3 regions of the Paenibacillus lentus genome follow, and region 3 is predicted to be linked to each of the others. Evidence: riboswitches for the same ligand, from Rfam matches in the RefSeq annotation. Region 3 holds a riboswitch; each other region holds the start of a gene.
The links. A riboswitch is a leader RNA that binds a small molecule or an ion and turns the genes downstream of it on or off. The one in region 3 is predicted to bind cyclic di-AMP.
Positions count from the first base shown of each region.

Region 1 (4,113 bases), 2.5 Mb from region 3:
AGGAATTAAAAAAGGAAACATAGAGCTGCTTGACCAAGTAAATACCACCTTGGATCGTCTAATCCAGGATGGCAGCATTGAGAAATTCGTAAAAGAAGCTAGTGAACTGTCCATTCGATAATTGAAAGGAAGCTTCTTCACGGAAAAGACAAGATAAGCAGAAAATAGCGGAGAAATTTCGCTATTTTTCTGTTTTTTCGTAAAACCGCCGACATCAGGCTGACTTGTCTTTTAAAATGATAAGGAAGAGTCGGTTTCGGAGCCTCTGCTTCCTATATTCACGTTTTTCGATCATTGGAGGAATGATAGGCTTATGGATTTTTTTGTTGATTTCGGAACGATGTTTTGGGATTATCGCAGTTACTTTTTGACCGGTCTGCAATATACACTGTGGCTGGCGGCGCTCGGGGTATTCTTCGGATTTATTCTTGGTATGTTCATCGCATTGATTCGTATGGCGCCTTGGGGGATCGTCCGCTTTATCGGACACGCCTGGGTAGAATTTCTACGAGGCACTCCAATGCTTGTTCAGCTAATGATTATTCACTATGGCTTAGCGTACATGTTCGATATTAATTTTGATCCCATTCAATCCGGGGCAATTACGCTGTCGATCAATAGCTCCGCTTATTTAGCAGAAATCTTCCGGGCGGGCATTCAAGGTGTGGACCGCGGGCAGAGCGAAGCCGCTCGATCTCTCGGAATGACGAAGGGGCAGACGATGCGCTTCATTGTTATTCCGCAGGCCATCAAAAATGTGCTCCCTGCGATCGGGAATGAATTCGTAGTAATCGTTAAGGAATCCTCGATTGTTTCTTTTATCGGAGTGACCGAAATTATGTTTCAGGCAGGCGCGGTACAAGGGATTACGTATAATGGTATGCTTCCATATCTGATCGTCGCCGTAATGTATTTCATCGTTACATTTACACTTTCCCGAATTTTGGGGCGGTTCGAAAGGAGATTGCAGGCTAGTGATAACCGTTAAGGATTTGCATAAAAAATTCGGTCAATTGCATATTTTGAAAGGCATTGATCTGGAAATTAAACGCGGCGAGGTTGTCGTCGTCATTGGACCGAGCGGGTCGGGTAAAAGTACATTTCTTCGCTGTTTGAACCGGCTTGAAGAGCCGACCAGCGGCGAAATTATTTTTGAGGGCGAGCTTATTACAGAGAAACGCCACAATATCAACAAGACCCGTGAAAAGATGGGGATGGTGTTCCAACATTTTAATTTGTTCCCTCATAAGACGGTATTGGACAACATTTTAATGGCTCCGATGAAGGTCAAGAAACAGAACAAGACTGAGGCTCAGGCCAAAGCGCTAGAGCTGCTGCGAAAGGTGGGCTTGGAAGACAAGAGTGCTGCTTATCCATCCCAACTGTCGGGCGGTCAGAAGCAGCGTATTGCGATAGCCCGTGCCTTAGCGATGGAGCCTCATGTGATGCTGTTTGATGAACCGACGTCAGCTTTAGATCCCGAGATGGTGGGGGAGGTACTTGAAGTCATGAAGGGATTGGCCTTAGGCGGAATGACGATGGTCATCGTCACTCACGAAATGGGTTTTGCCCGAGAGGTAGGCGATCGTATTCTGTTTATGGATCAGGGTGTCGTCATCGAGCACGGCACCCCGCAGCAGGTGTTCGGTTCGCCTCGCAACCAGCGAACGCAAGATTTCTTAAGTAAAGTGCTATAAATAATAAAGCGAGTGTACGAGCATGACCGAGGGTCGTGCTTTTTTTGCTGTGGAGGAAATTATTTAATTTTTGTCATAGCTATTGAAATGAATAATCGTTGATAATACTGGGTTTATTTCCATTGGTAACATTTGCATCCTCTACAGGTTACAATTTTGTGATATATTTAATTTGCCAAAACACTGCTAAGGCAGGTGCGGGGGACGATTTTTGACAAGCTGATGTATCCATGATGAGGAATAGCATCGTTTTGTCTAGGGGTGAAGCACAGATATTTTGTGCCGGGAGCTGTCCTTTTTTCCGAATCCGACAACTAACCTCGCAGGCGTTAAAGGAGGAGCAGCATGTTAAAACAGCTTAGATTTCGTAAATTGGCGATGGGATTGAAGACAGCAGTGATAGCAGTGGGATTAATGGGAGCGCTGAACGCCATGCCAGCTTACGCGGATTCAGTACATACGGCAAAGGACGGAGATACATTTTATCTCTTGGCCAAGCAGTACGGAGTCAATTTGGACAAGCTTATGAAAGCGAATCCGAGCATTGAGGCAAAAAATATTTATGAAGGATTGAAGATTACGATTCCGGGTCAAAGCGTGCAGGTATTTTCTGCTCCAGAGAAAAAAGTGGATGCGCTTTCTTCGCTGAAAGTATTTTCAGCGGATCGGGTTGTTCAAGCCTGGGGGAAAACGTTCAATTACAAGTCTACTATTCATGTAAAGGCTACGGCTTACTCCGCTGCGGCGAGCGAGAACGGAAAATGGGGGCCTGTTGACTATTACGGCAATCCATTGAAACTCGGTACGATTGCTGTGGACCCCAAAATTATTCCGATGGGTACAAAGGTGTTAGTCACCGGTCATAACCATCCTGATTTACCGAAAAATGCGTTTGTCGCTACGGCGATGGATCAAGGCGGCGCGATTAAAGGTAATCGCATCGATATATTTATTCCGGCCAGTCCACAGAAAGTAAGTCAGTTCGGCTTTCAGGATGTGAAGCTATACGTTTTGGATTAAGTGAGAATAAGAAATCTTATTAATTGAGTCATCGTGAAAAGGATGTTCCGCTTGCAAGGTCAGAGATTAGACCAGCCGGGATGTCCTTTTTGCGTTTTCTTGGCACTTACCGGACTTCACTTCATAAAGCTTTCTCTTGATGTAGGAGCTCGGAAATAGTGACGAAACAGTATCCCCGATTTCGCAGAATGCGGATAATGTCGGGCAAAGCTTCGACTGTTCCCGACAAGTTAGATCCCACGCCGCCACCAGCGTGCTGTAGAACGATAGCCCCTGGCCCGACCGCGCTGAGCACGTTATGTTTAACTTTTTCTTTATCGAGCGCCTTCCAATCCAAGGAATCAACGTTCCAGTTGATAATTTTGTAGCCTTGTTGCTTAGCCCATTTTAGCTGCTCTTCGTTGATTTCCCCGTAAGGAGGGCGGATGAAGCGAGGCTTGTAGCCGACAATCTTCTCAATTATCTTCTCGGCTCGCCTGATTTCATTTTTAAAATCTAGCGCAGACTTCTTCTTGAATAAAGGATGGCTGTAGGAATGATTGCCGACGATATGCCCTTCCCGGTGAATTCTTTTCAGTAGTTCGGGATGCTTCTTCGCTCGATTACCCACGACGAAAAAGGTCGCTTTAACTCCATGCTGCTTTAATATATCCAACACTTTTGGGGTGAAGCGGGGATCTGGCACATCATCGAAGGTCAGGGCGATTTGCTTCACATGCGGGCCGCTGAATTTGAAGGTTTCAGAATATTTGCTGTGCAGCTCTCCAAGTGTCATAGGTCTAGCTTCTGTGGCAACAGATTGTTCGGAGGAGGTGGTATCATGGGATGGTACGGGAGTGGCGGAAACGGAGGCCATTCCCATATGAAGCGCCATGCAGATAGCAAGGACAAGCGGCGCTTTGATGGAATTAAACATGGTGTACCATCTCCTTTTGGTGCTGAATTGTTATCTATTGGTATGCCCAACATTGCATATGAATATGACTTTCATTGGGACAGATTATTATTCGTTCTGTTAAGGATTACATCTAGCTACATTTAGCTACAGCTAGTTTCATGTGATAAATGTCACAGACTTGCTCGCGCAAAAATAGCATCTTTAATAAAGCAGTATTTTGGAGTATTCTGTGCTTATTCGCTAGAGAGGTGAGAAAAATATGGCGGAAGTTATAGCAAATGTAGAAGTAGCCCCGAACATATTCAGACTCAAGGCAGCAGGAGCGTTTTCGGGACGGATGGGGCAGTTTTACATGGTTCGGGCGTGGGACAGATATCCGCTGCTCTCCAGGCCACTTAGCATTTTTGATCTAAACGAATCCGGCATAGAGTTTCTATACCAAGTGACAGGAGAAGGGACAAGGCTCCTCAGCGCTTTACGGCCCGGAGACGAGCTTCA
Region 1 is NZ_CP034248.1:3,478,361-3,482,473, forward strand. It holds gene EIM92_RS15675 (transporter substrate-binding domain-containing protein) at 1-121, shown strand, start outside; partial or broken gene EIM92_RS15680 (amino acid ABC transporter permease) at 341-988, shown strand; gene EIM92_RS15685 (amino acid ABC transporter ATP-binding protein) at 975-1,697, shown strand; cyclic di-AMP (ydaO/yuaA leader) riboswitch at 1,861-2,040, shown strand; gene EIM92_RS15690 (3D domain-containing protein) at 2,043-2,717, shown strand; gene EIM92_RS15695 (polysaccharide deacetylase family protein) at 2,839-3,633, opposite strand; gene EIM92_RS15700 (dihydroorotate dehydrogenase electron transfer subunit) at 3,875-4,113, shown strand, end outside.
Region 1: another riboswitch for cyclic di-AMP. It lies ahead of EIM92_RS15690 (3D domain-containing protein); the one in region 3 lies ahead of EIM92_RS04525 (resuscitation-promoting factor).

Region 2 (4,113 bases), 800 kb from region 3:
ATCCTTAACCGTGACGAGGCCGGACGGGATAATATAGTCAGCTCCATTATTATTGTCCCATACAGAGCCGTTGTTGAAGGCGGCCTTTAATTCATGAGCCGTTCCTAGATCAACGGTTTTCTTGGCCCAATCCGTACAGGCGGTTTCACTCATGGAATCGCCGGGAGGTGTCGTCCATTTCGAGCCATCCAGAGAGTAGTGGATATTTACCGAACTCCAGGAGCGATTCTTGGTATAGTAATATATTTGCGCTTGATTGCCAGCAGCGTCCTCCGCCGGGGTTGTTACTTCCAGCGCCAAAGAAGGTGCTGATTTGTTGCCCGCCAAGTCTTTGGCTACAACAGTATAACTGTAATTTGTAGAAGGATTTAAACCGGAATCCTTATAGGTGGTAGCTGTAATACCAGTTTGTACAAGGATTTCATCACGATAGACATCATAACCTGCTAAGTCGCTTCTTCCATCATTATCCATTGGCGCTGTCCATGTTATGGTTACGGACGTACTTGTTAAGCTGTCTTTGCTTAACCCAGTAGGTACATTTGGCGGAATGTTATCTTCGTTGCTTGCCTGACAAGGATCTCCTAGGGAAACAACACCGTTCTCAACCATAACACTGCCTGCACTAAGATCGTAATTTTTTCCATTGTTATTATCCCAGCTCGATCCGTCATTAAAAGCTGCTGCAAATCTTGTAGATGTGCCCAGATCTATCGTTGCTCTAGCCCAGTCCGTACAGGCCAGTTCCATAGCTATTCCTGGAACACTTGTCCAGCTGCCGCTTGCGTTATGATGAATGTTAACGGTGCTCCAATTATAGTACGGTGTGTAATAATAGACGCTTGCTGTATTATTACTAGTGGTTTCAGCAGCTGCTATAGCTTGGAAGGGCATGCCGGCCATACCGGATAGTAATGAGAAGAAGAAGGTGATACACAATATAACATAAGGCCATTTCTTTACCTGGTGAATTTTATAGTTCAATGATTGCATCCTCCTTAATAATAAGCTCTGATGGTCGCTAGTCTACAAAATCATCTCCTGTTGAGAAAACGTTTGCGCATTTGTGCGCAAGGTATCCTGCAATTAAAAAAACTACAGGCAATAGCATTCCTTGCATGTTGTGAATAAGATTAGTCATGACAAGAGGCACCAATAATCTTGGGTGGATCGATATAGTCATTATAGCTGCAGTCTGTCACCCCCTTTTTTTTGCGCAAACGCTTTCAAAGGCATTTATATATTACCAATATCTACTAAAAATCGTCAACTATTGCGACTTTTAAAATTATGTCTACTCTCTAGCTGCATTGGCTAAGGTTGACAATCCTGCGCTCAAACCTTATCATAAACACACGCTTAGTTTCTTGGTAAGAGCCAAGAAAGCGGGGGAACCAGGTTTTTACATTGGGGCGAATCACTCATTCACATGAGGTGTAGGGTACCATCTTACCCGAGTCCGTCAGCTAACCTCGTCAGCAGTAGATGGGTCTGTTATAAGATCATTTATCACGTCTCTTTAGACCCTTTATTAGGGTCTATTCTTGTCTTCTGACCCTTGCTGGCGTAGCTGTGTCTAAGACCCCCGGCCTGGGGGCCTTTTTTGTTGATTACTAGGAAGGAGCGAATGTACAATGACGAAGACGAAAACAAGGTACATTACTAATCTGGACAGACTAACAATGATTCCCGAAGAGGAGCGGGAGCGTTTGAAACCGATTACGGAGAAATTCGTATTTCGGGTAAATGATTATTATTTGAACTTGATTGACTGGAATGACCCGCATGATCCTATTCGCAAGCTTGTCATACCGAATGAGGGGGAGCTTGAGGAGTACGGTCGCTGGGATGCTTCCGACGAGGATACCAACTACGTAGTACCGGGCTGTCAGCACAAATACAAGACCACGGCTCTGCTTATCGTGTCCGAGGTATGCGGGGCCTATTGCCGTTATTGCTTCCGCAAACGCTTGTTCCGTAACGATGTGAAGGAGGCTATGTCCGATGTGCAGCCGGGCATCGATTATATTGCCAAGCATCCTGAAATCAATAACGTTCTATTGACTGGAGGAGACAGCCTGATTCTTGCGACGGAGAAGCTGCGGGGGATCCTTGCGCAACTTCGTGAAATCGAGCACGTAAAAATCATTCGTCTCGGCTCGAAAATTCCCGTATTTAACCCGATGCGCATTTATGAGGACGAGGAACTGCTCGATGTGATCCGCACTTATTCCACGCCGGAACAGCGCATTTACGTCATGGCCCACATTAACCACCCGCGCGAGATTACCCCAGAAGCTAGAAGGGGATTCCAGGCTCTGCATGAGGCTGGAGCGATCGTGGTTAATCAGACTCCGGTGTTAAAAGGCATTAATGATGATCCAGTAGTGCTCGGAGAGCTGTTGGATAAACTGTCATGGGCAGGAGTTACGCCGTATTACTTCTTCGTTAACAGACCGGTTGCAGGGAACCGGGATTTTGTCCTTTCCCTGGAGGAGGTCTATCGTATTGTTGAAGAAGCGAAAGCCAGAACTTCCGGCTTAGGAAAGCGAGTAAGACTGTCGATGAGCCATACATCCGGTAAAATTGAAATTTTGGCGATCGAGGATGGTAAGGCGTATTTGAAATACCATCAGTCCCGCGACGGGGATTACGGTAAATTGATGATCCTTGATTGCCCTAAGGATGCGGCTTGGTTCGACGATCTTCCGGGCAATGAACAGCATTGGAAGCAGCCAGAGAAGAAGACGGATGAAGTCGTCTCCGTTAACGAGATGCCTGATCTTCCGCAGAAGAGAAAACGTACGCCAGCTATGCAATAATATCCCATAATGAGTAAGTTATTGATTATCCCCTGAAGAGTGGCCTTAGGTAACATCAGCCCCGCTTCAGGGGATTTTGTTTCTTTCAATTTTTCTGAATGAATTGTTTTTATTTATTAGCAGGAGCTGGATAGCTTATTATAAGCTTAATACTGGATTTTTTGATGAAGGAGTAATTATGGGACGACTGATATTCGAGCCTTCCGGCTATAAGGTGAAATGGGGCGTGGAGACTCTTGAACTGCTAGCGAAGGAGTTTGCGCTGCTGCAATTTCTGTATCATCATCGCGAGCGGGCTTTCACGCGCGATCAACTGTTGGATCAGGTGTGGCCAATGGAGTTTCCGGTGGAGCGGACGGTTGACGATCATATTTATCGCTTGAGGAAAAAGCTGGGTGTCTGGAGGCATATCCAAATCAATACGGTACGGGGATACGGGTACAGCTTGACCGTCAAGGAGCCAAAATCTATGTTTAATCCATCAGTAGCTGATCGCGACGTCAATACCTCAATGAGGGAGATCTTTAAGAAATACCACTTGTTCGGACAAGGCAAGTCAATGCTGGTGCTGGCAACACAGCAGGATATTCTTGGATTTGAAGTGGACCCGTTCTATGCCGTTTATTTAAAATTCATTCAGGGGGATATTGCCTGGTTTTTGGAAGCAGAGGACTTGCCGATGGAGACTAGGCTGTACTGGCTGCTGCTTTTATATCGAGGGGTTAATCCAGAGCCACAGCAGATGCTGCACTATTGCCAGCTAGCTGTAGCTCATCGTCTACTCTCGCCGCAGGAGCACCGCGAAATGAAAATTCTTAACATTCTTGAGGTGTATGCGGATGCTGGGCTTGCCCTCGAGGCGATGAAGCGGTTCGAAGAGACGCGAAAGACGGTGGAGGCGGAGGAACTAAGCGGATTCGTGATGCCGGTAGCGATTATGGAAATGTATGTATATGTGCTGGCTGGCGAATTGGAGCAAGCGGATGCGGTATCGGAACGATTGGGCAGCTTGCTTCGGGATGCGCCGTATTTGCGGGAAATCGGCCGTTTTCGCATTGTGCAGGGGCTGCTGAACTTGAGGCGTGGCCGGGAGCAGGAGGCCGAGCAATGCTTTGATGAAGGATTGGACGTGCTGGAGATGTCGCTAAATGTTCCGCTACGGATGATTTCCCTCAGCCAAATCATGAGATATATTGCACATAATTATCCCGGCCTTGAAATGGCACGCAAATATGCCCTGATCTATGAAAGCTTAGATCAAAAACATGGACTTTCCAAGCATAAGAGAAGT
Region 2 is NZ_CP034248.1:1,788,680-1,792,792, forward strand. It holds gene EIM92_RS07850 (carbohydrate binding domain-containing protein) at 1-984, opposite strand, end outside; cyclic di-AMP (ydaO/yuaA leader) riboswitch at 1,347-1,496, shown strand; gene EIM92_RS07855 (KamA family radical SAM protein) at 1,635-2,822, shown strand; gene EIM92_RS07860 (winged helix-turn-helix domain-containing protein) at 3,001-4,113, shown strand, end outside.
Region 2: another riboswitch for cyclic di-AMP. It lies ahead of EIM92_RS07855 (KamA family radical SAM protein); the one in region 3 lies ahead of EIM92_RS04525 (resuscitation-promoting factor).

Region 3 (4,113 bases):
ATAATTTCCTTCGTTCGGCGCGGTGTCGATATGTCTCCTCTATTCATCATACGTCAAACCCCTTCATCCTCCAGTTGAGCCAGCGCAGCTGCAAACTCCTCCCGGCTAATCCGAAATACGGTAAGCCGCTTATATAGCTGCTTGCCGTTACAATAACCGATACCTAGCAATTCACCGATCACACGGCGTCTCGCGGCGGCTGACGGGTGAACGATCAATCCGGCGTCTATTAAGTCTTCCCAATCGATAAGTTTATCATCGGTCTCGGCAGGTACAGTTTCCGTATGCACACGCGCTAGCGCCTCCCGAATGGCTTCAGGAGAAGCGTTCTCCACACCGATATCACCACGGCGCGTAGCATCAGCCTCCCGTAGGAAGGCATGCTTGCAGCCGGGGACCTTGTTTGCGACGATTTTCCGGATGCGCTCCCCGGCATGGTCTGGATCGGTCAGAATGATGACCCCTCGACGCTCCTGAGCCAATGCAATTTTGCGCAGCACCGTCTCATTGACGGCCGAGCCTCCAGTTTCGATCGTATCGGCCTTTACGGCCCGCTTAACGGCGACGGTATCATCCCGTCCTTCCACGACAATGACCTCTTTGATCATGAGAAATTTACCTTCTTCCTCATACGCAAAAAGAAGAGGACTTCTCCTCTTCTTTACATACCTTTTTCATTTATCTATAGTATCTTATTCCCTTTACAAAGTAAAACAGGAATTAGTTCAATTCTGGTTTATTTGGCCCGATCACATAGACGGTACGTCCTTTTTTGCGACCGAAGTTTTTTGCTGATTTCAGACTATCGAAATAAACGTCCATCTTATTGCCCTTAATGGCGCCGCCTGTATCTTCGGCTCTACGGAACCCAATGCCTTCGATATACACCCACCAGCCCATAGGTACGACGCTCTTATCCACGGCAATCGTTCTGCCTTCCGTTACACGAGTACCAGAGGCAGTCTTCGTGCCGATCCCGTCCTCCTCGGCGGAATAAGCGGTTAATGTGACGTTTTTAAGCACCTTTTTATATTTAAATGAGACGCCGCCTTTGGTTGTCGTTCCGCTGATATCCACTTGATCCTTAGTACGAGTAATATTAGCGGCAAGCACAGCCTCTGGCTTAGGCTTCGTACCGACAGCAACCACTTTATCCTGAGCCTTCTTCTCAATTTCTTTGCCCAGCCAATGCTTAGATACGAAATTTCCGTCTTCATACACTTTTTCAACGTGATGAACAACTATTCCCTCATTGCCCTGCTGAAGCACCTTCGTCTGTCCCTTCTCCAAATTAGGATCAGAGGTCTTAATGACATTGAATGGCACTGTCTCTTTGGTCTGTACCGTATGCTTAGCTACACGTACCACTTTAATCTTGAGATCGGAAGTAACTTTACTGCTTAGCTCCGGGGTTACTTTATCATCTGGATTCAACTTAATACCAAGCTCATTGATAATACCCTGCACACTGGATTGAGTCGTTAAATGCGATTTCGTTGCACCGTCCACGCTCACCTGGACCGGGACCGCCCTTACGATAACGATCCGATCTCCCTCTTTGAGAGAACTTTCGAGCGAACGCGATATGGTATCGCCTTGACTCAGCACGATAGAATGTTCATCCAGTACTTGATTTACTAAAGATTTGCGGGTCTCGATCTCTTGAATCTCCCCGTCCACCACTAAATAAATGTTCTTGCTGCTGCCATTCAACCAAATTAGAATGACGATAATCGCTGCGACAGTTAACAGAGTAACGACCGATATTTGACGTAGATTCTCATGCTTCCATCGTAATGCGTAAGACATACTGGATGAGCGCGATTCATGGGTCTCTTCTTTCTGGAAAATGCCCACTTTCCGTCCTCCTTCATAGTCCCGCCCTAGGTCATGCATGATTAAATGTTGACGTGACTATTTCCGTTTTTTACGAAATGCTAGAGGTTCAGCATCCCGCATCCTGACCCAGTCTGGTCGGCATTAGTCACCTCCTGTTATAGAACAGTATGATGACCCTATTACAATTATTCAAAACAAAAGAAGCCGAAAGAAAGAGTTAGAGCAACTCTTTCGTGGCTTCCTGAAGTTCTAGGTGTAATAGGTGCACGAAGTTGCCTCTCTTGACACGCTTACGAGGTTAGCTGTCGGGTTCGGACGAAGAGAGCCGCCCTTTCTCAGTTCATTCGCTCATGGCGCAATGACCTCGAATTCACCCCAAAGATCCTGCAAAGAAATCAAATACGGCAAGATGTCTTCGTTGACTGTATGAAGAATAGTTCATCAAGACCGTATCCGGTTCCCCCGTTCTCCGAAATGGAGACTCAGCGAGACTGGTTCATGGAACATGATTCGATGGCCGCCTCAATACTTCAAACTCGGCCAAATCGATCACTGAAAAGATTCTATCCTGTTTTGATGCATGTTGTAAAGGACGAATCAAGAACGTTTTCTTAAGAAAAAGGTTAAAAAAATGTAATAGACTCGGGGTTTCAGATTAAAATGTATTAATCTTTCCTGAAATCTCTTCTTTTCACCCCTTTTCCTCCCGTTTTCATCGTATGGAAAATCGTTCCATTGCATTTCGAGTTGTAATTTCTGCAATTTCCTGGAAGGACAACCCTTTTAATTCAGCAGCCGCTTCAGCCACTAAATGGACATAAGCGGATTCATTTCTTTTCCCGCGATAAGGATGTGGTGTCAGATATGGAGCATCCGTCTCAAGTAATAAACGATCGATTGGTGTTTGCTTCAACACCTCTTTAGGCTGCTTTGCATTCTTGAACGTAATCGGGCCTCCGAAGGACAAGTGAAATCCCATATTTAGACATAATTTGGCGGTTTCCCAGCTTCCCGAAAACGAATGCATTACCCCGCCGACTTCATGCGCCTTCTCTTCCCGTAAAATCCGAACCGTATCCTCATGAGCGTCACGGTTATGAATAACGATGGGCATGCCAAGCTCCCGAGCCAAACCGATTTGCTTACGAAATACGGCATGCTGCACATCCTTTGGTGATGTATCCCAATAATAATCAAGACCGATTTCCCCAATAGCCACAACTTTCTCATGACGACACAATTCAGCAATCCAGTCCAGATCCGCTTCTTGCATCGTAATGGCATCCTGGGGATGCCAGCCGATGGCAGCGTAAATGAAATCATAGTTCTCGGCCAGCTTCATCGTGGTAGGGATCGTCTCTCGATTAAAGCCGACATTAATCATGCGCGTAATCCCCTGCTCCACCGCGCGAGCAATCGTTTCCTCCCGATCCTCGTCAAATTGCTTCGCATCCAAATGTGTATGTGTATCTATCAACATAGCAATCTCCTCCTAAATTAACGCTCCTGGCCAAAAATCTGCGACAATTCCACAGGCAGACGATGCCAAACGGCTTGCATTTTATTATGCGGATAATACAAATAAAATTTGCCCCGCTGTATGCCACTAATTGAACGAACAATATCCGAAACCTCCGATATTTCCACCAGCCGCTCCTGCTTGTCCAGCAGTAAAATTTGCTTCCCGCGAAGCTCCTCGTCAGGACGTGACACATCATAGGGCAAGTCGGTTGGAAAATCAATTTCCAAATCATATTCCGGATTTAAGCCTAATTTTCGGAATTCTTCGCGAATTTCTTTTATTTTCTCCAAATTAAACGATTCAAGTTCAACATATTTGTACAATTTGCGATCCATAAAACGGGTGCAAAGATCGGAAAGCAGAGCATCCTCTTCATTTTTCCACTGCATAAAAGCCGTTTGAACTAAAGCTTCATCTAATAGCAAGTATTGCTCTACCGTCAAATCTGAATTGAACAATCCGGGTAATGGTTGTGGCAGGAACGAAAACTTATACCCTTCAGCATATAATTCTTTAGCCCGCCGAAAAATTTGCCGCAAAATAATCTCTGAGCTCCGTGTCACCGGGTGGAAATAAATCTGCCAATACATTTGATAGCGGGACATTAAATAATCCTCTACGGCATGCATGCCGGTCTCCTTGACGACAACCCGTCCTTGATAAGGCCGCAGCATTCGCAATATCCGATCCATATCGATCGTCCCATAATTAACGCCCGTAAAATAAGCATCCCTAAGCAAATAATCCATTCG
Region 3 is NZ_CP034248.1:985,973-990,085, forward strand. It holds gene rsmA (16S rRNA (adenine(1518)-N(6)/adenine(1519)-N(6))-dimethyltransferase RsmA) at 1-50, opposite strand, end outside; gene rnmV (ribonuclease M5) at 54-608, opposite strand; gene EIM92_RS04525 (resuscitation-promoting factor) at 721-1,857, opposite strand; cyclic di-AMP (ydaO/yuaA leader) riboswitch at 2,111-2,337, opposite strand; gene EIM92_RS04530 (TatD family hydrolase) at 2,552-3,319, opposite strand; gene EIM92_RS04535 (HD domain-containing protein) at 3,337-4,113, opposite strand, start outside.